Regions from separate parts of the Tistrella mobilis genome, predicted to be linked through region 2. Evidence: riboswitches for the same ligand, from Rfam matches in the RefSeq annotation. Region 2 holds a riboswitch; the other holds the start of a gene.
The links. Region 2 has a riboswitch for S-adenosylmethionine ahead of P7L68_RS13070 (MetQ/NlpA family ABC transporter substrate-binding protein). Riboswitches for the same ligand answer to the same signal wherever they lie in the genome.

Region 1 (4,566 bases), 1.6 Mb from region 2:
CGCCAGTCTTGCGGTCGATCGTCGCGCGGATGTCGTGGTCCTGGCCGTATTTGCGGCGCCCGGCGGTCTGGATGGCCTGCTCCATCGCCTCGAGCACGGCATCGCGGTCGATCGACTTCTCGCGGGCAACCGCATCGGCGACCTGAAGCAGCTCGTGCCGGACCGGGCCGGTGTTGAAGTTGATGTCCATGGGCGCACTCAGCTCCGGTTGTCCTGAACGGCGGCGATGAGTTCATCGGTCAGGATGAGCTTCGCCGACGAAATCTCGTCGAATGGCAGGGCCGGTTCCGACCCGTCATCAAGGCGGATGGCCACCAGACCGCCCTCACGCACGCCGGCCAGCCGGCCGCGGAATCGTTTGCGTCCGTCATGCGGTCGCCGCAGTTCCATCTTGGCCTCGAAGCCGGCGAAGCGCTCGAAATCCTTCAGCCGGGTCAACGGCCGGTCGATGCCAGGCGAACTGACCTCCAGCGAATAGGCCTCGGTGATGGGGTCCTCGACGTCGAGCAGGGCCGATACCACGTGGCTGATTTCAGCGCAGTCGTCCACCGTCATCGGCTGACCGTCCACCCGCTCCGCCATGATCTGGAGCGTGGCATTAACGCCGGAACGAAAGGTCACCCGCACGATCTCGTAACCGAGATCGCCGACGGCCGGCTCGATCAACTCCGTGATACGACGAACGACGTCCATGCGCTCCTCCGGTGGCGGGGCGACTCGCGAACCCTCTCGGGGCGGCGGTCCGACGCGGCACAATAAAAAAAGGCGGGCTTGCAAGGCCCACCCGGCGGAAGCTGCATGTGACCGCGACCACCGGCGGGCCCTCGTCCTGACGGACCCTGCCACTCCCTCACCGGGGCGGATGGCTCGTCGGCTTGGGCGCTGGCGGGATCGCCGGCGGTCCGCAATCGCGGACGCTGGTCAATATACGCATATGTCGCGGAACCGCAAGGGGTTTATCCACAGCATACCGCCCCGGGGATGCGCAGCGGTTGCAGATCCGCCCTGCGATACGGTCAAGAGCGCTGGAAACTCATGAACACCGGCACGCGCCCGGCAGCGCGGGCCTTCGCCTCATAGCGGGTCTCGATCTGGCCTTCCGGCCGCCGCTGCCAGTCGCCCGGCCGGCGGGCCTCCCAGACGAAATCGGGATGGGCGCGAACATGAGCAAGCGTCCAGGCACAAAGATCGGTGTGGTCGGTGGCTGCGATCAGCCGGCCGCCCGGCCGGATCACCCGGGCGAGACCTGCGACCGTCTCCGTCTGGATGAAGCGGCGCTTATTGTGGCGACGCTTGGGCCAGGGGTCGGAAAACAGCAGATAAACGCGGGCAAGCGAGGCATCGGGCAGGGCATCGAGCAGCTTTGCCGCATCATCGCCCAGCACCCGGACATTGCGCAGGCCGCGACGCTCCAGCTCCACCAGGAAGGCCGACATACCCCCGATATAGGGCTCGCAGCCGATGAAGCCGGTATCCGGCTCGGCCTCGGCCCGGGCAATCAGATGCTCGCCGCCGCCAAAGCCGATCTCGACTGCGATTTCGCGCATCGGCCGATCGAACAGCCGGGCGGGGTCCAGTTGCGTGCCCGGCTCCGGCAGATCGATCGCCAGCTCGGGCAGGGTTTCTTCCATTGCCCGGCTGCGCCCGGCCTTGAGCGGACGCCCCACCCGCCGGCCAAAATGGCGGCGGCCCATGCTCTCACCGGCAGCATCCGCTGCGGTCTCGGTCCCGGTGGTCCGGGTATCGTCGGCGCTGGTCATCGTCGGCACGGGTCCGGCTTGCGGCTGAAGATCGGGTCGAAAACGCAACGGGGCGGCGGCCGTTGCCGGCCGCCGCCCCGCTGATCGCACGAATGGGGATCAGAGCACAAGCTGCTTGATCGTGTCGGCGAGGTCGGTCTTCTCCCACGAGAAGCCGCCATCGGCCTCGGGGTCACGGCCGAAATGACCATAGGCCGCCGTCCGGCCGAAAATCGGCCGGTTCAGCTTCAGATGTTCGCGAATGCCACGGGGCGTCAGGTTCATCGCTTCGCGGAGCGCCTTCTCAAGCTTAGCCTCGTCGACCTGGCCGGTGCCGTAGGTATCGACATAGACCGACAGCGGGTGCGAGACGCCGATCGCATAGGCAAGCTGAATGGTGCAGCGATCGGCAAGGCCGGCTGCCACCACATTCTTCGCCAGATAGCGTGCGGCATAGGCAGCCGAGCGGTCGACTTTGGTGGGATCCTTGCCCGAGAATGCGCCGCCGCCATGAGGAGCGGCACCACCATAGGTGTCGACGATGATCTTGCGGCCGGTGAGGCCGGCATCACCGTCGGGACCGCCGATCACGAAGTTGCCGGTCGGGTTGATGTAGAGCCCGGCATCGTCGCACATCCAGCCGGACGGCAGCGAGGCCTCGATCACCGGCAGGACGGCCGCGCGGACATCCTCCTGCGACGCCGATGCCAGATGCTGGGTCGACAGCACGATCGAGGTCGCGCGGACCGGCTTGCCGTCCACATATTCCAGCGTTACCTGGCTCTTGGCATCGGGGCCGAGCACCGAGATATCGCCCGAACGGCGGGCCGTGCGCAGGTTGCGCAGGATGGTGTGGGCATAATGGATCGGCGCCGGCATCAGCGCATCGGTCTCGCGGCAGGCATAGCCGAACATGATACCCTGGTCGCCGGCACCCTCGTCCTTGTTGCCCGTGGCATCCACGCCCATGGCGATGTCAGCCGACTGTTCATGCAGCAGGACCTCGACCTTCGCCGTGTTCCAGTGAAAGCCGTCCTGTTCGTAGCCGATGTCGCGGATCACCTCTCTGGCGACACGCTCGATCGTTGCCGGAGACGTGTCGCCGTGCGAGCGGATCTCGCCTGCGATCACCACGCGGTTGGTGGTGGCGAGCGTCTCGCATGCGACGCGGGAATACGGGTCTGCGGCAAGCAGATGATCAAGCACCGCATCCGAAATCCGATCACAGATCTTGTCCGGATGTCCTTCGGAGACGGATTCGCTCGTAAAAAGATAGTTGCTGCGGGCCATGGCGCGTGTTCAACCCCTCAAGAACCGACGACGGACCACGAACTCGGAATCCGCGGTCCGGGCACCAGTGCGGGCGGCAACCGCGCCGGTGCCAGTTTAAGGACTCCGTGCGTCTGGGTTCTCGGCAGATGACGCGACCGCGCACCACCAAGCCCACTTAGCGCACTGTTTAACGTGGCGGCAAGCGGCACAAATCCGACCACGGACGATGTAGCGACATCCACGCCTACGCCGGGTGCGCTATCGACACCCTACATATTCACGCGGAAGTTTCAACTTCGTCGTCAGATGAAACTTTCACGGTGCGACGTCGGAATCAAGAGCGCTTTTTTGGGAGGCGGTCGCAAGGCCGTCACTGATGGTTCGGGCCAGTTCGACGACCCGCGCACGCGCACGCGGGTCGCGGATGCGAGAGAAATTGAAGGCCAGGGTCTGCGCTTCGGGTCCATCCATGACCAGCCAGTCGAACCCGTCGTCGATGCCGTCAGAGCCTTCTTCGGCCGTCACCGTTCCAACGTCTTCGTAAAAGAACGACACCGGAACATTGAGTGCATGCGCGATCAGGAACAAGCGGCCGGCACCAATACGGTTTGCCCCACGCTCGTATTTCTGAATCTGCTGGAACGTCAGGCCGACCCGCTGCCCCAGCTTTTCCTGGCTAAGCCCCATGAGCTGGCGGCGGAGCCGCACCCGGCCACCGACATGGGCATCAATTGGGTTCAGTCGCGTCGCCATCCGTTTCATCCCTCCTCGCTCACGGCTGCCTTCAATTCCGGCCCGTTTGTCAGGCGGATAGATGACATCACGCCATGGCATGGGTCAACCCCGGCGCGCGCATCGCAATTCCCGAAACGCGCATTCCGGGTTGCATTGCAAGGCCTACTCGCCTTTGATGACATGTGGCCCACGCTCCGATTGCCGGCTCCGGCGCCACGGCGTCGACAGGTAGCCGAACAACCGGCATGCGATCCGGCGCCGTCCGGTCAGACCCGCCACACGCGAAAGACGTCGCTCCTCAATCCGGAAGATATGCAGCCACCCTCAATTTCTCCTCCGTGGAACGCGAAGGAGAAAAGCGAGCACCAGAACGATCAGCCCCACTACCGCAACCGATCCGTCACCGACACGGGCATAAAGGGTCGGAGGCAGGGCGGTCGGCAGCGGCCCGTCCAGGACGCCCCGGCGATCCAGCTCCAGCAAGGCGATGACCCGCCCCAGCGGATCGACAATCGCGGAAATGCCGTTATTCGCCGCACGCACGAGCGGCAAGCCTTCCTCAATACTCCGCAGCCGCGCCGAGGCAAAATGCTGATGTGGCCCGGCCGTCAGGCCGAACCAGCCGTCATTGGTGACATTCAGCAAAAAGCCAGGCCGAAGGATGGTGGCGGCGCCCGCCGTCACCTCCCCTGGAAAGATCGCCTCATAGCAGATCAGCGGGCTCACCGGCGGCAGGCCAGGCAGCGCCAACGTCGCCGGCCCCGGTCCGGGGGTGAAGTCGATGCTACCAGCCGTGAGCTTCGGGAAGGGGTTTAGCTCG
Region 2 (4,566 bases):
AGCTTGTTCGGCTGACGCAGGGACACTTTGGGTATGCGAACGGCGGCGCTGCGAAGCGGCCGCCGTTTTTCGTGTCAGGCTGGTGTGTCCGCCCGGTCAGGCGGCGACCGATCCGCTTTCCAGGGCAACCAGATCCGCCTCGTCGACCGTTTCGAACCCGGGGGCCGCGCCGCGTACGAAACGGGCGCTGCAGGACGGAATCTCGCCGCCGACCCGGGCCCAGGCCTCGCCCCAGCCGGTGCCGAGGCCCAGGAAGCCTGCGACCGCATCGGCGGTGGCGGGCATCACCGGGCGCGCAAACAGCTGGAACAGGCCGGCGAGCCGCGGGATCCGCTCCGGCGTGCCGTAGAGCCGCGCCTGCTTCATCTGCCCGTTCAGCCCCAGAACCACGCCGGCCAGTGCCGCCAGAGAGAAGCTGCGGCCATCGAGTGCCGCATGCAGCCGGGCGCGGAAATCGGCGATCAGATCGTCTTCGGCGCGATCCTGGGGCAGGGCGGTGCCGGCCACCGGGTCCAGATTGGCAATGGCGCCGAGCGAGGTGCCGAGGTCGCGGACAAGGAACAGATTATGGGTGCGGGCCAGATCGGCCAGCGACAGTTCGCGGGCATCGTGGGGTTCCGACATCAGCGCCAGATAGAAGCGCAGCGCCTCGGCCGGCACCCGGTCGAGCAGATCGTTCAGGAAGATCGCCCGGCCGGTGGAGGGATCGAAACTGCGCCCGGACAGATCGGTCAGCGCCGGCGGCGCCACGATCCTGGTATCGGTGATCGGCCCCAGATCCTGGATCTCGGCCACCGCCTCGATCAGGCTGCGGGCGGTGAGGGCGTCGCGGCCGGCAAAGACCGTCAGGCGCACCGGCATCGGCTTGTCGCCCAGCTGGCGACCCTGCTGGCGGCGCAGCGGCAGCACCCCCGGCCCGTCGCCCTGGAAGGTGAGCACGCCGTCGATCCTGATGCCGGCGCGGCGCAGCGTGGCGGCCGCGCGGCCGCCCTCTTCGATGCCGTCCCGCGGGCTGCCATCCTGTCCGCTGCGCGGCCGCGGCGCATCACCCGCCGCCACCAGCACCCGGGCCGACCGCCCCAGCAGCCGCTGGCCGCGGGCATAGACATCGGCCGCCAGCCAGATCGAGGCGAAGCCGGCCGCATCGATATCCCGATCGCCGGGCGGTGCGGCGCACAGAATCAGTTCATCGGTCAGCACCGTGGTCATTGCCCCGGCTCTCCCCTTGTGCCCTGTCGCGGTTGATGCCCTCTCGCGCGGTCGATGCCCGCGATCCGTCAAGGTTAGGAGGGGGTGCGACAGCCGTCAACATCAAGGGTTGTTTAATTGAAAACCAATGCGCGTCAAGAGATTCATGCCTCAGACAAACCGGCACTGGTCGCAAGTCTTCCACGCGGCCGTACCGGGCCGCTGCAAATGCCGCAAAAGGAAAACGCCCGGCTCATCCAGAGATGAACCGGGCGTTTTCAAAACCCGAGCGAGTGGCGGGAGTGACGGGACTTGAACCCGCGGCCTCCGGCGTGACAGGCCGGCGCTCTAACCAACTGAGCTACACCCCCGTAGCCTCTCGCGTGCCCCACCGTGTCTCAGTGGGTGCGCGGTTTATAGCCAGTCGGCGTGCGCTTGAAAAGCCCTTTTTTTCGACCTTGTGACGATTGCGCGTCGCTGCCACATGTTGAACCAAGAGGGCCGGTATCGGCGCCGGTCCGAGCACCAAAGTCGAGGACGCCACATATGCCCTTCCAAACCGAGGTCCGCCCGCCGAGTTCGACGATCATGCTCACCGCGCTCCGGATGCTGACCATGCAGCCGGCCGACAAGCACGTGGTGGGGCAGCGTCTGCTGCAGGATCTGGCGCGCATCGCCCCCAAGGCAGCGGAGCTTTGCGATCCGGCGGCGCGGGCCGAATTCGATCGCCGGGTGGTGATCGATCTCCGGCGCCTGCTGGTCGCGGGATTGATCCGACGGGTGGGCGACGGCCTGCTCGGCATCACCGATCGCGGCCGCGAGGCCTTGAAGGAGAATCCGGAAGGCCTCGATGATACCGTCCTCATGCGCTACCCGGAATTTCGCGCCCATCTGGCCCGCCGCAGCGGCATGGTGATCGATCCGGCCGCCGGGCTCGACGGGGCGATCGAGCCGCCGACCGAGAGTGGCGAGGCGCCGACGCGCAGGATGCCGGTGGTTCGCGAGTTGCAGGAAGGTTTCATTGCCTTCCTGGACGGTCAGACCGTCTCCGACAACCCCTATGAAACCGATACCCAGGGCTTCATCACCTGGGAGGAGGGCTATTGGGAGGCGGCGGGCATCGCCCGCAACGAGATGGCCTGAGCCTGACCGCCCCAGCCCAACATGCAAACGGGCCGGCCGGGGATATCCCCGGCCGGCCCGTTCTTCAAGATCTGCGGGACGGATCACCAGGCGACGACGAGCGCGCCCTTGTAGTGGTCGTTGATCCAGTCCTTGATCTTCTGATCGTGATAGGCCTCGACCAGGGTCTTGGCCCAGGCGGCGTCGGCATCGACCTTGCGGACCGCGATCACATTGGCATAGGGCGATTCCGCCGCTTCCCGCGCGATCGGATCCTTCACCGGGTCGAGCCCGGCCTCGACGGCATAGTTGGTGTTGACGGCAGAGGCCGCGGTGTCGTCGAGCGAGCGCGGCAGCTGGGCGGCATCGAGTTCGATGATGCGCAGGTTCTTCGGGTTCTCTGCGATGTCGAGCGGCGTGGCCTTGAGGCCCGCGCCCTCGCGCAGCTTCAGAACGCCCTGGGCCTGCAGCAGCAGCAGTGCACGACCGCCATTGGTCGGATCGTTCGGAATGCCGACCGAATCGCCATCCTTCAGATCGGCCAGGCTCTTGATCTTCTTCGAATAGATGCCGAGCGGGAAGACCACCGTCTTGGCGATCGACACCAGATCATAGCCGCGATCGGCATTCTGGTTGTCGAGATAGGGCTGGTGCTGGAACGAGTTCGCCTGGATGTCGCCCGCGGCGAGCGCCTGGTTCGGCACCACATAATCGCTGAACTCGATGATCTCGATATCGAGGCCCCGGGCAGCGGCGATCGGCTTCACCTTCTCCAGGATCTGGGCATGGGGGCCGGGGGTCACGCCGATCTTGATCTCTTCGGCCTGGGCTGCGCCTGCGGCGAGGAGGCCGAGGATGGCGGCCGCGCCGCCCAACGTCTTCAGAATCCGCATCTGGACTGGTGTCCCTGCATCTTGTCGGTCGGATCGGGCCACGGGGGCGGCTGCAACCCTGATCCCGTCCGGCCGTCTCACCCTTGCGGGAGACCTGCCGGACCAAACACGAAAAAACCCGCGTGACAGCGTCGCGCGGGTTTCCGACCCCTCCGCTTTAGCTGCATTTGTAACGCGCCCGCAAGCTGTGGCTCAAATCGGCGCGACGGCGTTACCCTAAAACACCGTGAAGCTCGCGTCAATTGCCATTCCACAACACGGCAGCCATGTGAAAAGTGCAGACAGCCTGGTCGGTCGCGGGACGACGGGGTGGGGTGCGAAAGAACGACGGGCGCATGGTGGCAACCATGCGCCCGTCGCCGGCATTGACCCGGAGCAGATGATCAGGCCGCCGTCGCCACCGCCAGAGCCTGTTCGATGTCGGCGATGATGTCGTCGACATGCTCGATGCCGATCGAGAGGCGGACATAACCCGGGGTGACGCCCGAGGCCTTCTGTTCCTCTTCCGACAGCTGGCTGTGGGTGGTGGTGGCGGGGTGGATCGCCAGGCTGCGGGCGTCGCCGATATTGGCGACATGGTAGAGCAGCTTCAGCGCCTCGATGAAGGCGCGGCCGGCTTCGGCACCGCCCTTGATCTCGAAGCCGATCAGCGCGCCATAGCCGCCCTTCAGATACTTGTCGGCACGGGCGCGCGCCTCACCCTCGGCCAGGCTCGGATGGGTGACGGTCAGCACCGCCGGATGCTCGGACAGGAACTTGGCGACCAGGGTCGCGTTCTTGTTGTGCTCGCGCATGCGCAGCGGCAGCGTCTCCAGGCCCTGGATGGTCTGGAAGGCGTTGAAGGGCGAAGCGGCGCAGCCCAGGTCGCGCAGCAGGGTGACGCGGGCCTTGATGATATAGGCGATGGGGCCGAGCGGCTTCACCGCCTGGGTCCAGACCGCGCCGTGATAGCTGGCATCGGGGGTGTTCAGCAGCGGCTGACGCTCGGGGAAGGCCTCCCAGTCGAAAGTGCCGCCGTCGATGATGATGCCGCCGATCGAGGTGCCGTGGCCGCCGATATATTTGGTGGTGGAATAGACCACCACGGCCGCACCATGCTCCAGCGGCCGGGCGATGATCGGGGCGGCGGTGTTGTCGATGATCAGCGGGATGCCGAAGGACTTGCCGATCTCGGCAACCTCGGCGATCGGGAACACCCGGAGCTTCGGGTTGGGCAGGGTCTCGCCGTAATAGGCGCGGGTGCGGTCGTCGGTGGCGCGGCGGAAATTCTCGGGGTCCGACGGATCGACGAAGCGGACCTCGATGCCCTGCTGGCGCAGCGTGTTGGCAAACAGATTCCAGGTGCCGCCGTAAAGATCGGTCG

Region 1: linked by a shared signal. The riboswitch ahead of metK (methionine adenosyltransferase) and the one ahead of P7L68_RS13070 (MetQ/NlpA family ABC transporter substrate-binding protein) in region 2 are both predicted to bind S-adenosylmethionine.

The regions. Positions count from the first base shown of each region.
Region 1 covers NZ_CP121017.1:4,886,556-4,891,121, reverse strand. Annotated here, with positions in the region: gene nusA (transcription termination factor NusA) at 1-190, opposite strand, end outside; gene rimP (ribosome maturation factor RimP) at 199-693, opposite strand; gene P7L68_RS27675 (tRNA (guanosine(46)-N(7))-methyltransferase TrmB) at 1,017-1,760, opposite strand; gene metK (methionine adenosyltransferase) at 1,860-3,029, opposite strand; SAM riboswitch at 3,166-3,242, opposite strand; gene P7L68_RS27665 (helix-turn-helix domain-containing protein) at 3,327-3,764, opposite strand; gene lnt (apolipoprotein N-acyltransferase) at 4,071-4,566, opposite strand, start outside.
Region 2 covers NZ_CP121017.1:1,587,726-1,592,291, forward strand. Annotated here, with positions in the region: gene P7L68_RS13050 (class I tRNA ligase family protein) at 97-1,209, opposite strand; tRNA gene P7L68_RS13055 (tRNA-Asp) at 1,483-1,559, opposite strand; gene P7L68_RS13060 (hypothetical protein) at 1,587-1,778, opposite strand; gene P7L68_RS13065 (hypothetical protein) at 1,777-2,331, shown strand; gene P7L68_RS13070 (MetQ/NlpA family ABC transporter substrate-binding protein) at 2,415-3,194, opposite strand; SAM riboswitch at 3,340-3,417, opposite strand; gene P7L68_RS13075 (O-acetylhomoserine aminocarboxypropyltransferase/cysteine synthase family protein) at 3,587-4,566, opposite strand, start outside.